3 regions of the Embleya sp. NPDC050154 genome follow, and region 2 is predicted to be linked to each of the others. Evidence: riboswitches for the same ligand, from Rfam matches in the RefSeq annotation. Region 2 holds a riboswitch; each other region holds the start of a gene.
The links. Region 2 has a riboswitch for cyclic di-AMP ahead of ACIBSV_RS34105 (NlpC/P60 family protein). Riboswitches for the same ligand answer to the same signal wherever they lie in the genome.

Region 1 (7,131 bases), on a different contig from region 2:
CGAGATGGCCGGCGAGGTGCTGCCGGTGGTGCACGGTACTCCGGTGCTGGCCGGGGTGTGCGGCACGGATCCGTTCCGGATCATGCCGCACTTCCTGGACCAGCTCGCCGCGATGGGCTTCGCGGGCGTGCAGAACTTCCCCACGGTCGGCCTGTTCGACGGTGTCTTCCGGCAGAACCTGGAGGAGACCGGCATGGGCTACGACCTGGAGGTGGAGATGATCCGGCTGGCCGCCGAGCGCGGCCTGCTCACCGCGCCCTACGTCTTCGACCCGGAGCAGGCCCGCGCGATGGCCGCGGCCGGCGCGGACGTCCTGGTCCCGCACCTGGGGCTGACCACCAAGGGCAGCATCGGCGCGAGCACCGCGGTCTCGCTCGACGAGGCGGTGGAGCGGGTGCAGCGCATGCGCGACGCGGCGGCGGAGGTGAACCCGGACGTGCTGGTGCTGTGTCACGGCGGGCCGATCGCCGAGCCCGAGGATGCCGCGTACGTGCTGGCGCACACCACCGGCGTGGTGGGCTTCTTCGGCGCCTCCAGCATGGAACGGCTGCCGACCGAGACGGCCATCACCGAGCAGGCGCGGGCGTTCAAGGCGATCGGAGCCCGGTAGGCGCCGCGCCGTACGAATCCGGGCAGCACGTGCCGGGCGCCGGGCGGTACCGGTGGGACGCACAGGGCGTCCCACGTCGGAGGCGGGAAGCACAGGGCGCCACCGGCAGGAGACACATCCACCACGACCGCGAGGAGTCGCGTGTGTACAAGCTGACCGTGCTGTATGGCCACCCCGAGGACCCGGCGGCGTTCGACGCCTATTACTGGGAGAAGCACGTCCCGCTCGCCCGCACGATGCCGGGATTGACCGGCTGGACCATCGGCAAGTGCGATCCGGACCCCTCCGGCGCGCAGCCGCCCTATTACCTGGTGGTCGGGTTGTACGCGCCGACTCGCGCGGGTCTCCAGGCGACCCTGGATTCGCCCGAGGGCCGGGCCACGGTGGCCGATGTCGCCAATTTCGCGACCGGCGGCGCGACGTTCCTTTGGGACGAGGAGCGGGTAGTCGTACCTGTGGAGCTGCCCGCGACGGAATAGCCCGACGGTGAAGCACGGGTGACCACGCGGCCGCGCACCGTGGACGCCGGCGCCGTGACCTGCGAGGATGGCGACATATCGGGCAAATCGGTGTTATTCCTGCTTATGGGGCACCTCACAAAGCGCCCGAAATGTTTGCCAACCCGGCGGCCCGGTGCGTAGCTTCGTGGTTGTTCGCACAAGCGGACTCCCCGGGCGGTACGCCGAATCCTGCCGCCGCCCGAGGGAAGCAGTCGATATCGACTGGCGGCAGGAGCGGGGGAACCAAGTGAGTGCCGGCATCGGCAATGTCGATGCCGTGGGGTGAAGTCATGCCTGTTTTCAGGCGAGGCCGGGCCAATCGTCCGAACCCGACAGCTAACTTCGTAGGCGCCCGACGAGGTAATCAATGACCTTCCGTGCCATCACCGCTCCCGTTCGCTCGCTCTCTCGTGGCCGTCGCGCCGGCATCGCCGTCGCCGCCGGTGCGGGTCTCGTCCTTCCCCTCGTGGGCATGGCGGGCAGCGCGAACGCGGCGTCCTCGTCCACGTGGGACGCGGTCGCGCAGTGCGAGAGCACCGGGAATTGGAGCATCAACACGGGCAACGGCTTCTCCGGCGGTCTGCAGTTCACCCCGAGCACCTGGAACGCCTTCGGCGGCGGCGAGTACGCGGCCAGTGCCGCGCAGGCGAGCAAGGCACAGCAGATCGCGGTCGCCGAGCGCGTGCTGGCCGCGCAGGGCCCCGGCGCCTGGCCGGTCTGTTCGCAGAAGGCCGGTCTGGCCAAGGGCGGCAACGCGTCCGCCACGGCCGAGTCCTCGACCACCGGCAAGACCAAGGCCCAGGACGCGCCGAAGGCCGCGGCCAAGGCCGAGTCGGCGACCGAGACCGCACCGCGCAACTCCGGCGCCGATGCGCCGAAGGTCCGGGTGCAGCCGAAGCAGGACGTCGCTGCGCAGGACGCGTCGAAGTCGGCCGCGAGCAAGCAGGCTTCGGGCTCCGGCAGCTACACCGTCAAGGCCGGTGACACGCTCTCCTCCGTCGCCGCCAAGCTCGGCGTCAAGGGTGGCTACCAGGCCCTGTACAGCGCCAACTCGGGTGTCATCGGTGACAACCCGAACGTGATCAGCGTGGGCACCAAGCTCTCCGTCTGACACACGAACGGCAACACGTGGGCCCCGTCGAGTACTTCGGCGGGGCCCACGCCCATGTCCGGTCGGTGGTGATCGAAACGGGATGTCGATTGGCCGTGTTGCCGTTCGCTTCGTCGATCGATCAGGCCCGGCTGGGCAGTTCGGCGGGTTCGGTGGACCGGGTGGGGGCGGGGATAGCCGGTTCGTCGGCCGCTTCGCCGGACGCGGATCCGGTGTGGTTGAGCAGCAGGTTGAGTACGACCGCGATGATCGAGCCGGCCGAGATGCCGGACTCGGCGATCATCGCGACCTTGTCCGGGAACGCGTGGTAGAAGTCCGGGAACGCGATCGGGAAGACGCCGAAGGCCAGGGCCACCGCCACGATCAGCGCGTTGGGTCCGGTGTCGAGGTCGGCCTTGCCCAGGGTGCGGATGCCGGCCACCGCGACGGTGCCGAACAGCACCACGCCGGCGCCGCCGAGGACCGGCTGCGGGACGAGCGCGACCAGGCCGCCGACGATCGGCATCAAGCCCATCAGGACCAGGAATCCGCCGCACACCGCGACCACGAACCGGCTGCGGATGCGGGTCAGCGCGACCAGGCCGATGTTCTGTGCGAAGGCCGTGCACGCGAAGCCGTTGAACACCCCGCCGAGCGCGGTGGCCAGGCCGTCGGCGCGCAGGCCGCCGGCTATCGTCCGGTCGTCGGCGGGTTTGTCCACCACCTCGCCCAGCGCGATGATGTCGGCCGTCGACTCGGTCATGCAGACGATCATCACCACGAGCATGGACACGGTCACCGACACGTCGAACTGCGGCGCGCCGAAGGCGAACGGCTGCGGGACCTCGAAGACGGCCAGGTCGCCCAGGGCGCCGCCGTCCACCTTGTCGAACGGGATGGCCAGCAGGGTGCCGAAGAGCAGGCCGAGCAGGATCGCGATGCGCTGCAGGAAACCGGTCAGCACCCGGTGCAGGACCAGGATCGCGACCAGCGTCGCCGCGGCGAGCCCGAGGTTGGTCGTCGAGCCGTAGTCGGCCGCCTTGCTGTCGCCGCCCTGCGACCAGTTCCCGGCGACCGGCAGCAGGGACACCCCGATCAAGGTGATCACCGTGCCGCTGACCACCGGCGGGAAGAAGCGGATCAGTCGACAGAAGACCGGCGCGAGCAGGAAGCAGAACACGCCCGAGACGATCGTCGCGCCGAAGATCACCGGCAGTGTCGCGTCCTGCTTGGCCGCGGCCACCGCCAGGATCGGCGAGACCACCGCGAAGGTGACGCCGTTGACGAACGGCAGTCGGGAGCCGATCCGCCAGAAGCCGAGCGTCTGCAGCAGCGTGGCGAGCCCGGCGATCAACAGGCTCGCCCCCAGCAGCGTGGTCAGCTCCGCGGTGGACAGGCCCAGCGCCCCGCCGATGATCAGCGGTGGCGCGGCGACCCCGGCGTACATCGTGGCCACGTGTTGCAGGGCGCCGGCCAGCATGCGCCCCGGCGGCAGCATCTCGTCCACGGGGTGCACGGGCGACGCCCCGGTCCCCGGTGACGCCCCGGCGGTGGCATCGCCCGGCGATCGTGCCGCGCCCGCGGTCTTCCTGGTGGTTCTCCAGCCCATGATCGGCGCCTCCACATCGGATGCCGTCGTAGGACGGCCCGGCCCATTGGACGTACTGGATCGCAGGATCGGGCAGTGGGAGTGGATGCGGATCCGGGGCGTTCCCCTGCCGAGTATTTCGCTATGCGGAATCAATATTCCGTTGATCAGAAGGAGACTGTAGGGACGGGCCGGATCGGCGGTCAATAGGCACAGGCGTCGGCGGTTCGGGCCGGTCACATCTTGTGGCTTCCTCCGAACGCGGCGTCGATCTTCGGAAGGCGGCTGGATGGCATTCTCAACTTATTCGGGCAAAACGTACCAGCGACGATAAGATTGCGTTTGGAACGCCCTTGCGGCGTTAAATTCTTTTGACATAGGTTCTTCTGACCGTGGTTCCTGCTTTCTCCTGAGAGGGTTCCATGTCGAACATGACCCGCGTAGCCGTCCGTACCGCCGTAGACCACCCGCTGTGGCCCGTGCTCAAGGAAGCCGTCGCCGACCTGCGTCCGTTGCAGGCCAAGGACGGTTCGATCGAGCCGTCCGAGCACGCGTCCGCCCGGGCGCTGGTCGCCGACATCACGTCGGCGGTCACCGGGCTCGCACCGCTGTTCCCGCACGACGAGGCGTACCTGGAAGCGGTCGTCGCCGACTTCGCCCGCTGGGCGGCGGATGGCTTCGGCCGTCCCGACTTCCTGGACTCGCTCGTCGCGTTCCGCCCGGAGCAGGCTCGGCGCGACGGTCTGGAGCACCTGGTGGTGTTCCCGATGACCACCCAGAACGGCAATCCCAACCGCAACGTCGAGGCCGTGCTGCTGCGGGTGGTGTGGCCGCAGTGGCTGGCCGCGCTGGAGGCCGAGCGCTACGACAACGCGATGTTCGTGCCGGTCGCGTTCGTCGACTTCACCGCCGGCTACGACACCGACTCGGCGGTGCTCTTCCCGGAGACGGTGGCCGTGCGCGAGGTGCCCAGGTTCACCTGGGGTGGCATCTTCTGCGACCGCGAGGCGGCCCGCTTCCGTCGGGTCGCGGCTGCCGCCGCACACAGCCTCGATCTCGAACTTCCGTCGGAAGCAGCGGAGTTGGTGGAGAACCAGCAGCTCGCGCAGGACGCCTTCGTGTTGTGGGACCTGATTCACGACCGCACCCACATGCGCGGCCACATGCCGTTCGACCCGTTCATGATCAAGCAGCGGATGCCGTTCTGGATGTACGCGCTGGAGGAACTGCGCTGCGACCTGACCGCGTTCCGCGAGGCGGTCGCGCTGGCCGGCGAGGGCGTGGCGACCGCGCGTTCGGTGCAGTACGCGGTGATCTTCGACCGGCTGTTCCGCTTCCCGGTCACCGGGGGCCGGGTGCGCAACTACGACGGCTTGGGCGGGCAACTGCTGTTCGCCTACCTGCACCGCGCGGGTGTGCTCGAGTGGGCGGACAACCGGCTGACGGTGGACTGGGACCGGATCACCGAAGCGGTGCTCGGGCTGTACGAAGAGGTGGACCAGCTCTACCGCGAGGGTGTGGACCGGCCGAAGGTCGGCCACTGGCTGGCCGGCTACGCGTTGGTCGCCAAGTACGTTTCCCCGCACCCCGGTTCGGTGTGGGCCAAGGGCACTTCCGCGCTGCCGATGGACGGGCCGCCGAAGGCGCTCGTGGACGCGGTGTTGCCCGACGAGTTCCCGCTGAGCATGTTCTACGAGGCGCTGAACCGGCGGCTGCGCGACGTGATCGCGTCCACCCGCGGGATCACCGCGGACAGCCCGGTGGAGCGCCTGGCGGAGGACGAGGACGCGGCCGCGGCGTCGTGAACGCCGCGGCGAGGATCCGTGGTGAGCGGTTCGGCGACACCGGGACGAACAGTGGACAGTGAACGGCAGGGTGAACGAGGAGTGGGCGTGACGAAGGGTCTCGACGGCGCGGTGATCGCGGTCGCCGGCGCGGGTGGGCCGACCGGGCGGGCCGTGCTCGCGCGGCTGGCCGGCGCCGGGGCGCACGTGTACGGCGCGGACGCGGACGCCGGGCGATTGCACGAGAGCGTGGAGGCCGCGCCCGGTACGCACGGCGCGGTGGTGGACCTGCTCGACCCGGCCGCCACGCGCCGGTGGGCGGACGACGTCGAGCGCGAGCACGGGCGGGTGGACGGCCTGGTGCACCTGGTCGGGGGGTGGCGCGGCGGCAAGCGGTTCGCCGACAACTCGCTCGAGGACTGGGCGCTGCTGCACGACCTGCTCGTGCGTACCGTGCAACACACCAGCCTGGCCTTCCACGAAGCACTCGCGCGCAGCCCGCGCGGGCGGTTCGTGCTGGTCTCCGCCGCTGCGGCCGGGCAGCCCACCCAGGGCAACGCGGGCTACGCGGCGGCCAAGGCGGCCGCGGAGACCTGGACGCTCGCGCTGGCCGACGCGTTCGCCGAGTCCGACGCGGCGGCCACCATCCTGGTGGTCAAGGCGCTCGTGAACGACGCGATGCGGCAGGCTCGACCCAACGCCAAGTTCGCCGGATTCACCGACGTGGCCGATCTCGCCGTCGAGATCGCCGGTCTGTGGAACACCCCGGCCATCGATCTGAACGGGAAACGACTGTGCCTGAACGTCCCCTGACCCCGCGTCACGACCCCGACACGCGCGGCTTCGCCAGCGACAACTACGCGGGCATCCACCCCGAGGTGCTGGCCGCGATCGGCATCGCCAACGGGGGTCACCAGGTCTCGTACGGCGAGGATGTCTACACCGAGCACCTCACCGAGGTCTTTCGCGCGCATTTCGGCGAACGAGCCCAGGTGTTCCCGGTGTTCAACGGCACCGGCGCCAACGTGGTCGGTCTCCAGGCGATGACCGACCGCTGGGAGTCGGTGATCTGCGCCGCGTCCGCGCACATCAACGTGGACGAGTGCGGTGCGCCGGAGAAGGTGGCCGGTCTCAAGCTGCTCGCCGTGGACACGCCGGACGGCAAGCTCACCCCCGAACTCGTGGACACCCACGCGTGGGGTTGGGGCGACCAGCACCGCGCGCAACCGCGGGTGGTCTCCTTCGCGGAGAGCACCGAACTGGGCACGGTCTACACGCCGGACGAGATCGCCGCGCTGGTCGCGCACGCGCACGAGCACGGCATGCTCGCGCACCTGGACGGCTCGCGGCTGGCCAACGCCGCCGCCGCGCTGGACGTGCCGCTGCGCGCGCTGAGCACGGACGTCGGCGTGGACGTGCTGTCCTTCGGCGGCACCAAGAGCGGCCTGATGTTCGGCGAGGCCGTGGTCGTGCTCAACCCCGACGCGGCGCGCGGTGTCGGGTACCTGCGCAAGGCCGCGATGCAACTCGGGTCGAAGATGCGGTTCATGTCGGTGCAG
Region 2 (7,131 bases):
CGGACCTGTACCCGCGGCCGCTGCGCGCCGAGATCGACGCGATCAACGCGGACGTCTTCCGGGACGTCAACAACGGCGTGTACCGCTGCGGGTTCGCGACCACGCAGGAGGCCTACGAGGCCGCGTTCGACGCGCTGTTCGCCCGCCTGGACGCGCTGGAGGAGCGGCTGGCCGGGCGGCGCTACCTGGTCGGCGACACGATCACCGAGGCGGACATCCGGCTGTTCACCACGCTGGTCCGCTTCGACGCGGTCTACCACGGCCACTTCAAGACCAACCTGCGCAAGCTGACCGAGTATCCGGTCCTGTGGGCCTACGCCCGCGACCTGTTCCAGACCGAAGGCTTCGGCGACACGGTCGACTTCGACCACATCAAGCGGCACTACTACGTCACCCACGACATGATCAACCCGACCGGCGTCGTACCCAAGGGGCCGGACGCGGCGCTGTGGCTCACGCCGCACGGACGCGGCTGAACGCGGACACGACGAGCGCGCGGGGGGCCGTCGGCCCCCCGCGCGCTCGTACCCGCCGGCGCCTACTTGCCCAGGTCCACCGTCGGCGGCTCCGGGTCGGGGCGGTCGTCCCCGATGTCGGCCTCGCCCGGCGCGTCCCCCGCCGCCTGGGCCCCGGGTGCGTTCTCGGCCGTGTCGTCGGCGTGCGGCTCGGCGAGGTCCTCGCTCACATCGTGGACCGCGAGCGAAGCGGTCGACCCGAGCGAAACCGGCGGCTCGAGCGACGCGCTCGATGCGAACGACGCGGTCGGCTCCGACGAGGCTCCCGGCTCGAACGACGCGACCGACTCCGGCGAAGTCGTCGTGGGAGCCATCGGCGGCATCGACGCCGCCACCGGCTCCGGCCCGCCCTTGGGCAGCAGCGCCCACAGCGCCCCCGCCAGCCCGGCCAGCCCCACCCCGATCGCCGCGGTGGCCAGGACCCACTGCGCGCTCACCGACACGGCACCGGTCGCCCGCAGCAGGTAGGCGACCGCGATGCCGGTGAAGACCGCGCCCGCGATCAGGGCCATGGGGTCGAAGCGGTACCTGTTCAGCCTCATCGGAAATCGCCCTCCATCCGGGTCGCGGTGCACTGTCGGGTTCTGCGGATGCCGATCGGGTCGGCCGTCGGCGCGCTCATCGGGGCTCCCGGCCGTCGTCGCCGTTCAGCAGTTCGACCTCGCCCGCGCCGACCTTCAGGTCGAGCGTGATCGTCCCGCGCCCCGGCCCCGCCTCCGGAGCCGTGGTCTCCACGCGCCGCGGTCGGTAGCCGTCGTCCCGGCCCGCCGGAGTGCGCACCTGGCCGACGTCGGCGCCGCCCCGGAAGACCACCGTGACGTCCTTGGGCACCCAGACCTGGATCCGCCCCGCGCCGATCCGGGCCTTGACCGTCGCGCTGCCGCCGGCCCCGAGGTCGAGCCGACGCAGGTCGATGTCCATCGTGCCCACGCCCAGCTCGTACGAGGTCGGCAGCGCCGAGACCGAGGTGGGCGTATAGGTGCGCTCACCCGACGGGCCGGTCAGCGGCACGGTGATCGCGGTGACCGCGGCAAGCAGCGCGGTGAGCACGACGGCGGGCACGATCAGCAGCCGGGCCCGGCCGAACCAGGAGCCCGCGAGCAGCCCCAGGCCGACGATGCCGAGCAGGATCGCGAGCGCGACGGTGAGCGTCACGTCCGCGGCCCCCGTGTGGTCCAGGATCCACAGCAGACCGCCGGCGGCGGTGGCCGCGGACAGCGTGGCCAACCGCAGCCACGAGCGCGGGCGCTTGGGCCGCACCGGCTCCGGCGCCGAGGCGGGCCGGTTCTCCTCCGCGGACCCCGAGCCCGGCACCTGCCACCACATCGGCGGCCCGGGCACCGTCGCGCCCTCCGGCCGGGCGTCCACCTGGGTGGGAGCCGGCGTCATCGCCACGACCCCGGCCGTGCGGACCGCGGCCTCGTGCTTCTTCTTCGTGTCGGACCACACCATGAACAACACCACGGCGGTGATCATCAGCAGCGGGATGGACGGACCGAAGCCCGAGTCCAGGTAGGTGAAGAACAAGGCGACCCCCATGACGGCGACCGCGGCGGCGGCCAATGCCCCGTGGTCGAACTTCCTGGAGAGGATCCGCCGCAGCAGCGGCTGTTCCTCGCCCCGGGCCGGGATGAACAGCCAGCCCAGGCTGTACACCAGTACGCCCACCCCGCCGAAGAGCGACAGCACCGCGAACACGATGCGGAAGATCACGGGGTCGAGGCCGAAGTGCTCGCCGAGGCCGCCGCACACACCCGAGACCATCCGGTCCTCGGTGCTGCGCAGGAGCTGCGGGCGAAGCGTCGTCGTGGGCGCCGCGGACGACCCCGGAGGGCCGCCCGGGACGTCGCCGGCCCGGTCGCCGGCCGAGATACCGGGTTTCATGTCGTCGTTCATGGGTCCATCGTGGCGCTCCCGCCGCCCCGTTCCCATCGGGCTCCGCCCTGGCCCGCCCCTGGTTCGACCCTGAGGGCGAATCAGGGTCGAGCCCTGATGCGTCGGGGCTTGCCGGCGTGTGACGATCGGTCGTGTGACCGCCGTCCACCCCCCGCCCGCCGCGCCCGTCCGGCCCGTGCCGCCGACCCCGCGGCTCCGGCGCGCCGCCTCCCACCGGTTCGCCGGCGGCGTCGCGCGTGGTCTGTCCGAGCACCTCGGTGTCGAGGTGCTGCTGCTGCGGGTCGCCTTCGTCGCGCTCGCGTTCTTCGCGGGTCTGGGGATCGCGCTCTACGCGGCCTTTTGGATCTTCGTACCGCAGGGCGCGGGGGCCACGACCCCGCCACCGCGCGAACGTGGTCGGGAGCGGCATCAGGCACTCGCCCTGATCATCGTGCTGATCGCCGCGACCATGCTCACCGGCGTGGGCGCGACCACGAGCGGAAGCAAGGTCGGGGACTGGATCTGGCCGCTGCTGGTGGCCGGCCCCGGGGTGATCCTGCTGTGGCGCCAGGCGGACGAGTCGCAGCGCAACCGGTGGTTCTCGCTGGACGGGCGCAGCCGGGTGGCCGGCGCGCTGCGCACCTTCGTCGGCGCCACGCTGGTGCTGGCCGGTCTGGTGTTCTTCTCGTTCGGCCGGGGCGGCCTCGGCGACGCGCTGGCCGCGATGCGCGGGGCCGGGCTGCTCCTGGTCGGGCTGCTGGTCATCTTCGGCCCGTATCTGCTGCGACAGACCCGCGAGCTGGGCGCCGAGCGTCGGGCCCGGATCCGGGCCCAAGAGCGGGCCGAGGTGGCCGCGCACGTGCACGACTCGGTGCTGCACACGCTGACGCTGATCCAGCGTCAGGTCGACGACCCGCGCGAGGTGGCCCGGCTGGCCCGCGCGCAGGAGCGCGAGCTGCGCGCGTGGTTGTACCGCCCCGACGGCGAGGAACCGGATCGCACCTTCGCCGCCGCGCTGCGCTCGACCGCCGCCGAGGTCGAGGACGCGCACGGCGTGTCGATCGAGGTGGTGTCCGTGGGCGACTGCCCGGTGGACGACAAGCTGGCCGCTCTGCTGGCCGCCGCGCGCGAGGCGATGGTCAACGCGGCGAAGTACGCGGGCGGCGCGGCGATCTCGGTGTTCGGCGAGGCCGACGAGGACACGGTCACCGTCTTCGTGCGGGACCGCGGACCCGGCTTCGACCCGGACGCGGTGCCCGCCGACCGACTCGGTGTGCGAGAGTCCGTGCTGGGGCGCATGCGCCGCAACGGGGGCGCCGCGAACATCCGCAGCGAACCCGGCGAGGGCACCGAGGTCGAGCTGGAGATGCGCCGAGCCGAGGCCGGCCGGGCCGCTGTGGGAAGGACGAACACGTGAACGCCACCGAGACGAGCACCGAGCACCCCGAGGACGCGCCGCGTACCCGGGTGGTCCTGGTCGACGACCACCGGATGTTCCGGACCGGCGTGCGCGCCGAGATCGGTGAGGCGGTCGAGGTGGTCGGCGAGGCCGACGACGTCGCGAGCGCGGTGGCCGTGGTCACCGAGACCCGTCCCGAGGTGGTCCTGCTCGATGTGCACCTGCCCGGCGGCGGCGGGGTCGAGGTGCTGCGCCAGTGCGCGTCGTTGATCCCGGCCGTGCGCTTTTTGGCGCTGTCCGTCTCGGACGCGGCCGAGGACGTGATCGGGGTGATCCGCGGCGGCGCCCGGGGCTATGTGACCAAGTCGATCACCGGCGACGAGCTGATCCGCGCGATCGGCCGGGTCGGCGAGGGCGACGCGGTGTTCTCGCCGCGTCTGGCGGGCTTCGTGCTGGACGCGTTCGCGGCCACCGACGTGCCGCCGATCGACGAGGACCTGGACCGACTCACCCAGCGCGAGCGCGAGGTGCTGCGGCTGATCGCGCGCGGCTACGCGTACAAGGAGATCGCCCGGCGGCTGGTCATCTCGGTCAAGACGGTGGAGACCCATGTGTCCGCCGTACTGCGCAAGTTGCAGCTCTCCAACCGGCACGAGCTGACCCGCTGGGCGACCGACCGCCGGCTGGTCTGACCGGACCGGCGGTATACCCCGGCACACACGACGGCGCCCGTCCTCGGAACGAATCCGAGGACGGGCGCCGTCGACGTGTCGCCGGTGTCCCGTGGGCCTAGCCGGGTCGAATGGCCGCGAGGAACGGCATCGAGTCCAGCGGCGCCTTGGTCACGGTCTTGCCCGGACGCGGGGCGTGCACGATCTGGCCGTTGCCGATGTACATGCCCACGTGCCGGTTGTCCGAGTAGTAGAACACCAGGTCGCCCGGCTGGAGGGCGCTCTTGGCGATCTTGGGACCGTCGTTGATCTGGGTCCAGGTGGTGCGGCTGAGCGAGACGTTCGCCGCCTTCCAGGACGCCTGGGTCAGGCCGGAGCAGTCGAACGAGCCGGGGCCCTCGGCGCCGGAGACGTACGGCTTGCCGATCTGCGCCAACGCGTAGCTGATCGCGGCCTGGGCCCGGCCGGAGGCCGGGATGTTGGTCGCCGGCGCGGTGTCCTTCTCCTTGTCCCGCGAGCTGCGGTCGGGCGTACGCGAGGTGTCGCCCGCGTGCTCGTCCGAGTCGAGGACTTCCTTCTTCTGCTGCTCGGTGAGCGTGTTCAGCAGCCGCTGGGCCTCGGAGAGCTTGGCCTGGATGTCGGCCTTGTTCTTGTTCAGCTCGGTCCGCAGCTTCTCCAGTTCCGCGAGCTGCGAGGAGGCCTCGGTGCGGTCCTGCTGGAGAACTCGGGCCTGCGCCGCGATCTGCTTCAGCTTGGCGGCCTGCTGGCCGTCGAGCTGGGACATCATCTGCGACTTCTGCAGGTAACCCTCGGGGTCGCCGCTGAGCGCGAGCGAGAGCGACGGCGGCAGGCCGCCGCTGCGGTACTGGTTGGCCGCCAGGACACCGATCTGGTCGCGCAGGGCGTTCAGCGCGGCCTGTTCCTCGGCGATCCGGGCCTGCGTCTGGTTCGCGGTGCCCTGCTGCTTGGTGATCTGCTCCTCGACGCCGTTGGCGGCGTCGGTGGCCTTGATCACGTCGCTGTGCAGTTGGTTGACGCGTTCCTTGGTCTGCTGGAACGACTGCGCGGGATCCGCGCTCGCGGTGCCGGCGAAGGTCATCACGCCGGTCATCGTCGCCGCGGCCGTGACGACGGTCGCTGCGGTACGGACGGCGGTGCGCGGCTTGGGCTTGCGGTGCTGCCCGGGTCGACGTTGGGACGCCACTGGTGGCGGGTCTCCTTCCTCGGCCGCCTACCGGGTTAGCTGACGGGTTCGGGCGGAAGAAGGCGCCCTACGGTGCCGGAGCACCGATTCACCCCAGGGACTGCGAGGGTCCCCGGTTCCGGCTTCTCGTCGCGACGACGGTGGTCACCCACCGTCACCGAAACGCGTCCCCGAATTCGGCGGAGGCGATCGTGTCGACCGGGTGGCCGACGTCGAGCCGATCGCCTGTCGCAGAACACTAGTCACAGGCGTGTCACGACCATCACCATTGGCCTCTGCATTGCCAAAACTTTACCAAGGTCACCGTTTCCTTCTCCCCGTATCACGGGAAAAGCGCCCGGATTCCCGAAAGTCGATCTTGAGCCGTTTGGCGCATATTGCCGGCGTATGACCAACCGGAAGGTCCCTTATCGGCCGCCGGCTAAGCTGCGACCCGCAACGACGACGGCGTCCCGGGCGCCGCGCGAGGAGCCGACGAGGAGTTGTACGACGTGGACGTTCTGCGGCAGATCCTGCTGGTCCTGCACATCGTGGGCATTGCGTCCCTGCTCGGCGGCTTCCTCACCCAGATGTCCGGGCTGCGCACCGGCGACGTGCGGATCGTGCCCGCGATGACGCACGGTGCGCTGACCATGCTCGTCACCGGTCTGGCGCTGGTCGGGGTGGTCCAGGCGGGCCTGGACCAGGACGTGGACAACGCCAAGATCGGCACCAAGCTGGTGATCCTGCTGGCGATCCTGCTGCTGGTCTGGGGCAATCGCGCCGCGGACCGGGTCTCCCCGAAGGTCCTCGGCGCGATCGGCCTGCTGACCGTGGCGAACATCGCCATCGCCGTCATGTGGACCTGAGCCGGCGCCGGGCCCGCCGGCTCACCGCCCAGGCGCGTCCTCGATCTCTCGCCGAATGCGCTAGGCGGTGTCCACCACCCGGAACACCTCGGCCATCCGCCCCGCGCCCAGACCGAACCGCAGGGCATTGCGGCCGAGCATCCCGGTGACCTCCTCGCGCAGCCCGGACAGATGACTCGTCTGACTCGCGTGCGACAACAGCGCCGCCATCTTGCGCTCGAACACCGCGCTCACCTCGACCGCGTGGTCCGGATCCCCCGTCGGCGACAACCACGTCTCCGGCACGGTCCACTCCCGCAGTCCCTCCGCGTCCAACAGCTCGGGGTGCGCGAAGGGGTTCCGGGCGTCCGGGTAGATCGCCCGCATCGCCGCCTCGCCCGCCTCCAGATGATCCGGATGGCTGGGCGCGAGCCGCGTCCAGTCCCGCTCGGGGCTGGGGATCACCATGCGCTGCGGCCGCACCTGCCGAATCACCCGGGTGATGTCGCGCCGCAGTTCGAGGGTCGCGGCCAACCGCCCGTCCGGGTAGCCGAGCCAGTGGAGCCGCTTCACCCCCACGTGCGCCGCCGCCGCGGTCTGCTCGGCCCGCCGGATCCCGCCGATCTCGGATCGCGGCACC
Region 3 (7,131 bases), on a different contig from region 2:
ACCTGGCGAAGGTCGTGGGTCACCCGCTGGATCTCGCTCAGGCCAACATGTCGGTGTCGGCTCGCGGCGTGGTCCGCGGCGTGCACTTCGCCGACGTCCCGCCCGGGCAGGCGAAATACCTGACCTGCGTGCGCGGCGCCCTGCTCGACGTCGTGGTCGATCTGCGGGTCGGGTCCCCGACGTTCGGTCGCTGGGAGAGCGTGTTGCTGGACGATGTCGAGCGCAAGGCGCTCTACGTCTCCGAGGGCATCGGGCACGGATTCTGCGCGCAGTCCGAGGACGCGACGCTGGTCTACCTGTGCTCGGCCACCTACGCCCCCGAGCGGGAACACACCGTGCATCCGCTCGATCCCCGGTTGGCGATCGACTGGCAGACCGACGCGCCTGTGCTCTCCGCCCGGGACGCCGAGGCCCCTTCGTTCGACGACGCGACCTCCTCGGGGCTGCTCCCGCAGTACTCGATCTGCAAGGACTTCACCGACTCGCTCGGTTCCGTCGGCGCCTGATCCGGCGCGGTCGACGCCCCGTACGCGCAACCCGCGACGGGGTTGTGAACGTCTCGATTCCTGTCCTGCCGGTCCATCCGCGCGTGATCGCCCGCGGGTCGACCGGCAGGCCCTTGCCCGGCCCCATTGAAGGAGATACCAGGTGGAGTGCGCCCCGTCGCCCGACCTTCCCACGTCCTCACCACCGAAGACCCTGCCGACGACGGCGGCCTCGTCGCCGGCGCCCTGGTGGCGGCGCCCGCTGTTGGTCTGTGCGGAAGGCGCTGTGGCGGTACTCACCGCGGTGGTGTTCGCCGTGTGGGCTCGCAACATCCGGGTCAACCCGATCAACCGGATCGGCCAGGTCAGCGGTCTGGCCATGCTGCAACTGCGGATGACGCTGATCGCGCTGCTGGTCATCGCGGCGCTGGTGATCGCCTACCGGCGGTTCGGTCCGGACCTGCAGGCGCTGTTCGTGCGCCTCTCGTGCGCCGTCGTGGCCGGACTCGCCACCGGCTTCGTCGCGGGCGGCACCACGATCGGCCTGCGCGGCACGCCGTGGCCGATCAACGGCGTCGGCGGTGACGTGGGCACCCTCGCGAACTGGGCGGGGGCGATCAACCGGGGCGAGTCGATTCCCTCGGGCGTGTACCCGCCGCTGTTCCCGGAACTGCTCGCGCTGTGGGCGAAGGTGTTCCGGCACGGGAACACCTCGTACGCCCTCCAGGACCTGCAAATCCTGATCATGGCGCTGATCGGACCGGCCGCCTACCTCGCCTGGCGCCTGTGGTTCCAGCCGCTGTGGGCCCTGGCCATCGGCGTGACCAGCTCGATCCCGCTGTACGAGCCGGTCAAGCCCTACACCACGATCGTGCTGGTCGTGTTCGTGCCGATCATCGCAAAGTTCATCCAGGTCCTGCGCCGATCACCGCAGATGACGACACGCGATCGGGTGACCACCGGTGTGGCCTTCGGCGTGATGCTGGGCGTGATGGTGATCGCCTACTCGGGCTGGTTCGTCTGGTCCGCGGCCGGTGTGCTGGTGACCTGTCTGCTGGTGTTGCCGTGGAAACGCGGCTTCAAGGCGGCGATGGTCTTCGTGGTCGCGACGATCATCCCGTTCCTGATCATCGGCGGCCTGTACATCAAGGACCTGCTGCTCAAGGGCGGCGGCGAGAAGGACGACTACTTCTACTTCGACACCAAGGTCGACCCCGCGTACTTCCTGATGTGGCGCGGCGACTCGCCCGGCGAGGTGGGCATGTGGCCGCCGCCCGGCGAGCTCGGCGGCGTCGGCGTGTTCATGTTGATCCTGCTGCTGGGTCTCGCGGTCGCGCTCGCGCTCGGCATGCGTCGCTCGCTGGTGCTGGCACTCGTGGCCTGCCTGGCCAGCTCGTGGCTGATGCGATTCTGGTTCGCGTCGCACATGTTCCAGGACCAGGCGGTGCAGCTCTACCCGCGCACCTCGATCGAGCTCGCCTACGTGATGCTGCTCCTGGTGGGCGTGGCGATCCACCTGTCCGCGCAACGGCTGAAGTCGCTGTGGAACCGGTTCGTCGTGCACCGCGCGGACCCGGCCACGGACGCCGAGCCCAAGCACGTCGGCGCGCGCTGGCGCACGACTCCCGGGATGGCGAGCACGATCGGCGCGCTGGCCGCGATGGTCCTGCTGTTCGGCACCGCGGCCTCGTCGGTCGCCGACGACATCATGCCGGTGGACGACTCGAGCATCGGTTCGCTGACCTACCGCTCGCACCAGTTGCAGAAGGCCGGCGGCGAGTGCCCGCGCTACGCGAACAAGCAAAAGTGCCAGCGGTTGGGCACCCCGCCGTGGAAGCTCCCGGTCCGCAACACCCCGGGGGCGAACAACGGCTGAGCGGGGACCGCGGGACCCAAGGGCCGGGCGGTCCTAGCGGTTCACCGATACGGAGGGCGGCGTCGAGGTCGAGGAACCCGGCGCCGCCTTCGTCGTGTCCGGGGTGGCCGTGTCGGCTTGGGTGGGCTTGGGCTCCGGCAACCGGGACCGGAACAGGCCCGGGGTCCAGTCCTTCAACCGCATCGCGGGCTTCTCCACCAGGTACCACGAGGCGGCGGCCAGAACGAAGGTGCCGACCAGCGACAGGCCGAGGTAGGCCATGAAGCCGTGTCGGTTGTACCCGAGCACGACCAGGAACTGCTCGACGACGAAGCCGTAGATATAGATGCCGTACGACAGGTCGCGCTTGCGGCCGACCACCCGGAAGGGCTTGGGCAGGCGCACCGCGAGCCACATCAGCGCGTACGCGAAGGCCGGGAAGCCGATCACGAAGAAGCCGCCGAAGCGCATGCTCGCGAACAACGCGACGATCGAGACCACGCCGAGCACGTCGTTGACCGGGATGCGCTCCTGGTAGAGCTGGAAGAGCATGCCGACGCAGAACAGGAAGCTCAGGTAGATCAGGTACTGGCTGTGCAGCGGGCCGATGAACTCGCTCAGGATCGGCACGTGGATGTCGGTGCCGTTGGTGTTCTGCGGACCGCGCCAGCCGGGGGCGTTCACCAGGTCCATCACGATCCAGCCGTACAGCAGCGTGGTCACCAGCAGCACGAACCGGCGGGATCCGCGCAGCACGCCGGACCAGGCCATCGCCGCGACGATCACGTAGCAGGTCATCTCGTAGCTCAGCGACCACAGCGCGCCGTCGAAGCCGGGGTCGAAGGCGTGCCCCTCCTTCTTCCCGGTGGCCAGGATGTTGGAGATGTCCAACTGCCGCAGACCGGTCCACCAGTTCGCGCGGATGTAGTCGAACGGGCCTTCGCCATGGCGCCAGAAACCGTCCAGCGAACCCTGCTGGTGACGGAACATGATCGGCGCGGCCACCAGCGCGGTGAACAGCACGCAGACCCACAGACCGGGCAGGATGCGCAGCATCCGGTGCCAGAGGTAGCGCCCGGTCGTGGTGCGCATGCCGCTGCGGGTGATCAGGAAGCCGGACAGCACGAAGAAGCCGTACACGGACATCCGGCCGAGGCCGACCTGCATGCCGGTGAAGCCGTTGCCCGGCTCGTGCTTGCCGAAGCCGCCCAGGATGTGCGCGTGCGCCACCACGACCGCTGTCGCCAGCAGGAGCCGGATCAATCCGATGCTGTTGTCCCGGCCGGAGAATCGTTCGGCCAGCGTTCCTTGCCGACCCACTCCGAAGTCGCGTCGCACGCGCTTTACGCCCTTCCCGATGTGGCCGCCCGGAAGCGACGCAGGATCCCCCCTGGGCGAATATGCGCCCTGCCCACGAGATCCTGTGCATGGTAACGGTCGACCCGACCCCGGGTCAGGCACCCTGGAGGGCGGGCGCCGCGGGGGTCGCCACGCGCGATTCGCGCACCCTCCGCGAACCCGGGATGCCGGGTAGGGTCGCCTCATGAAGTGGCTTGTCACCGGCGGTGCCGGGTACATCGGGACGCATGTCGTGCGGGCGTTGCTCGCGGTCGGCGAGGAGGTGGTCGTCCTCGACGACTTCTCCACGGGCGCGCGCGAACGGGTTCCCGAGAAGGTGCCGCTGGTGGTCGGCTCGGTGCTGGACCGGGCGCTGCTGGACGAGACGTTCCGGGCGCACGCCGTGGACGGCGTGGTGCACATCGCGGCGAAGAAGCAGGTGCCCGAATCGGTCGCGCGCCCCCTCTACTACTACGAGGAGAACGTCGAGGGTCTGCGCGTCCTGCTCGCGGCCATGGTCGCGGCCGACGTCACGCGCGTCGTGTTCTCCTCCAGCGCCGCCGTCTACGGCATGCCCGACGTCGACCTCGTCGACGAGGAGACCCCGTGCCTGCCGATCAACCCGTACGGCGAGAGCAAGCTCGTCGGCGAGTGGATGATCAAGGCCACGGCGCGCGCGCACGGCATCTCGTACGCCGCGCTGCGCTACTTCAACGTCGCGGGCGCGGGCGCGCCGGAGCTCGCGGACGAGGGGGTGTTCAACCTCGTGCCGATGGTGCTGGAGAAGCTGACGGCCGATCAGGCGCCGGTGATCTTCGGGGACGACTACGACACCCCGGACGGCACCTGCGTGCGCGACTTCATCCATGTGGTGGACCTGGCCGAGGCGCACGTGGCGGCCACCCGTCGGCTCGGCACCGACCCGGACGCGCGTCTGGTGCTCAACGTCGGTCGCGGTGAGGGCACGTCGGTGCGCGAGATGGTGGAACTCATCCGCGAGGTCACCGGTTTGCGCGACATCGCGCCGGAGCTGCGACCCCGGCGCGCGGGCGACCCGGCCCGGGTGGTCGCGAGCGCCGATCGCATCACCACCGAACTGGGCTGGAAGGCCCGGCACGACACGGCGGACATGGTGGAGGGCGCGTGGGCCGGCTGGCGCGCGCAGCGCGGCTGAGTCCCGCACACACCGCCCGCGGCGCCGCGCATCAGCCGGCGCCGCGGGAGGTGTCGCGTCGCGATCCCGTGACGACGCAGAGTGAAGTCTCCTGGGGCAAATCGGACATGACGTGCTTCGTCTGTGGGCCGAATCACGTCGATCACGGGTGCGTACGCCCCTGTCGGTGGGCAGGGGCCCGGTCCGCGCGACGCCACACGCGATGCGGGTGTGACGAACGGGGCGTAGGTGATCTTTCCCGGGTGATCGGCGTACGCCGTGACCAAGGGCCGTTGTCACGCGTTCCCGGCCCTTCCACCACGGAACGCCAACTACGGTCCTTTCCGTAAGGGATCATCTACATTGCGCTCATCCGCAAAACGGATAATCGACGTCTATCCGACACAGACTTGTGATCTTCGGCGAGGCCTGCTTAGCGTTCGATCCGTCCGTATCCCACACGGACCCCGATCGCCGGTACGCCGAATCCTGTCGCCGGCCGTTCGGGAGGCTGACGAGCACCACACGACAGGAGCGGGGGAACCACAGGTGAACCGCCGCGAACGGCCCCGATCTCGATGATCGGACGCCGCGAACGGCTTGGGGTGAAGCCATGTCCTTCGGGACGTGGCCGGGCTATCGATCTCCGGCCCGAATCCGACAGCTCACCTCGTAGGCGTGGGAGAGGATCCAGCCATGCTGTCCGGAACCGGGCGTCATCGCCGTCGCAGCACCAGTAGGACCACGCGTCTGATCGCCGCGGCGGGTGTCGCCGGAGTCGGCGTCGCCATGCCGATCATCGGCGCGGGCACCGCCCAGGCCGCCTCCGTGAGCACCTGGGACAAGGTCGCCCAGTGCGAGAGCACGGGCAACTGGCAGATCAACACCGGAAACGGCTTCTACGGCGGCCTGCAGTTCACCGCGAGCACCTGGAAGGCGTTCGGCGGCACGGAGTTCGCCGCCCGCGCCGACCTGGCGACCAAGGGTCAGCAGATCGCGATCGCCGAGAAGGTCCTCAAGGGCCAGGGCCCCGGCGCGTGGCCGGTGTGCTCGGTCAAGGCCGGCCTGACCCGAGGCGGCGCCGCCGCCGACGTCGACACCGGCTCCTCGGCCGGCAAGACCGCGCCGAAGACCGCTCCCAAGACCGAGACCGCCAAGCCGGCCCCGAAGAAGACGGTCGCCGCGCCGAAGATCGAGGTCAAGACCGAGGCTCCGAAGACCGAGGCCCCCAAGGCCGAGGCCCCGAAGACCGAGGCGCCCAAGACCGAGACGCCCAAGACCGAGCCGGCCGCCGCGACCTCGTCCTATGTCGTGGTCACCGGCGACACGCTCTCCAAGATCGCGAACGCCGCGCACGTGCCCGGCGGTTGGCCGAAGCTGTACGAGGCCAACAAGTCCGTCGTCGGCGAGAACCCCGACCTGATCTTCCCGGGCCAGAAGCTCACGGTCGACGGCAAGGCCGCGCCGACCACCACCAAGACCGAGGCCGCCGCGCCCAAGGTCGAGGTGCAGAAGGCCGAGACGCCGAAGACCGAGGCCCCCAAGGCCGAGGCTCCGAAGGCCAAGACGGAGAGCAAGCCGGCTCCGAAGGCCGCGACCACCAAGACCGAGGCCGCCAAGACCGAATCGACGACGACCGCCTCCGGCTCGTACGTCGCCCCGGTCTCGGGCGCCACGCTCACCGCGAGCTTCGGCTCCGGCGGCTCGCGCTGGTCCAGCGGCAGCCACACCGGCCAGGACTTCGCGGTCTCGACCGGCACCACGGTGCGCGCGGTCACCTCGGGCACCGTCGTGTCGGCCGGTTGGGGCGGCGCGTACGGCAACGAGGTCGTCATCCGGCACGCGGACGGCAAGTACACCCAGTACGCGCACCTGTCCTCGATCTCGGTCAAGGCCGGGATGAAGGTGCAGACCGGCCAGAAGATCGCGCTCTCCGGCGCGACCGGCAACGTCACCGGCCCGCACCTGCACTTCGAGGTCCGCACCACGCCGAACTACGGCTCCGCGGTCAACCCGATGACCTGGCTGCGCAGCCACGGCGTCAGCGTCTGAGTCACCCGCTCCACCCGCTGCATCGAACGGCGGGCGTTCCCTCCAGGGAGCGCCCGCCGTTCGCGTGTTCGGACCGGTTCACGTGTGCGGACCGGTGCGCGTGTCCGAACGGTGCGCGTGTGCGGACGATTCACGTGTGCGGACGATTCGCGTGTGCGGACCGGTGCGCGTGTCCGGACGGTGCCGTCAGGGCAGCCGCGCGGTGCGCAGCGCACCGTCCGGACCGAGCCACAGGGCCACCGCGTGCC

Region 1: it holds a riboswitch for cyclic di-AMP, as region 2 does, so the genes downstream of both, ACIBSV_RS16935 (transglycosylase family protein) here and ACIBSV_RS34105 (NlpC/P60 family protein) in region 2, are expected to answer to the same signal.
Region 3: it holds a riboswitch for cyclic di-AMP, as region 2 does, so the genes downstream of both, ACIBSV_RS19265 (transglycosylase family protein) here and ACIBSV_RS34105 (NlpC/P60 family protein) in region 2, are expected to answer to the same signal.

What each region holds. Positions count from the first base shown of each region.
Region 1 covers NZ_JBITJP010000007.1:86,841-93,971, forward strand. Annotated here, with positions in the region: gene ACIBSV_RS16925 (phosphoenolpyruvate hydrolase family protein) at 1-610, shown strand, start outside; gene ACIBSV_RS16930 (EthD family reductase) at 754-1,089, shown strand; cyclic di-AMP (ydaO/yuaA leader) riboswitch at 1,286-1,477, shown strand; gene ACIBSV_RS16935 (transglycosylase family protein) at 1,583-2,221, shown strand; gene ACIBSV_RS16940 (nucleobase:cation symporter-2 family protein) at 2,343-3,698, opposite strand; gene ACIBSV_RS16945 (DUF6421 family protein) at 4,211-5,593, shown strand; gene ACIBSV_RS16950 (SDR family NAD(P)-dependent oxidoreductase) at 5,681-6,385, shown strand; gene ACIBSV_RS16955 (threonine aldolase family protein) at 6,367-7,131, shown strand, end outside.
Region 2 covers NZ_JBITJP010000019.1:212,726-219,856, forward strand. Annotated here, with positions in the region: gene ACIBSV_RS34080 (glutathione S-transferase family protein) at 1-476, shown strand, start outside; gene ACIBSV_RS34085 (hypothetical protein) at 539-1,057, opposite strand; gene ACIBSV_RS34090 (PspC domain-containing protein) at 1,134-2,411, opposite strand; gene ACIBSV_RS34095 (PspC domain-containing protein) at 2,545-3,807, shown strand; gene ACIBSV_RS34100 (LuxR C-terminal-related transcriptional regulator) at 3,804-4,481, shown strand; gene ACIBSV_RS34105 (NlpC/P60 family protein) at 4,579-5,664, opposite strand; cyclic di-AMP (ydaO/yuaA leader) riboswitch at 5,674-5,811, opposite strand; gene ACIBSV_RS34110 (hypothetical protein) at 6,156-6,512, shown strand; gene ACIBSV_RS34115 (PIG-L deacetylase family protein) at 6,573-7,131, opposite strand, start outside.
Region 3 covers NZ_JBITJP010000008.1:222,762-229,892, forward strand. Annotated here, with positions in the region: gene ACIBSV_RS19245 (dTDP-4-dehydrorhamnose 3,5-epimerase family protein) at 1-506, shown strand, start outside; gene ACIBSV_RS19250 (hypothetical protein) at 772-2,361, shown strand; gene ACIBSV_RS19255 (acyltransferase family protein) at 2,395-3,678, opposite strand; gene galE (UDP-glucose 4-epimerase GalE) at 3,884-4,852, shown strand; cyclic di-AMP (ydaO/yuaA leader) riboswitch at 5,302-5,523, shown strand; gene ACIBSV_RS19265 (transglycosylase family protein) at 5,528-6,883, shown strand; gene ACIBSV_RS19270 (PIG-L family deacetylase) at 7,070-7,131, opposite strand, start outside.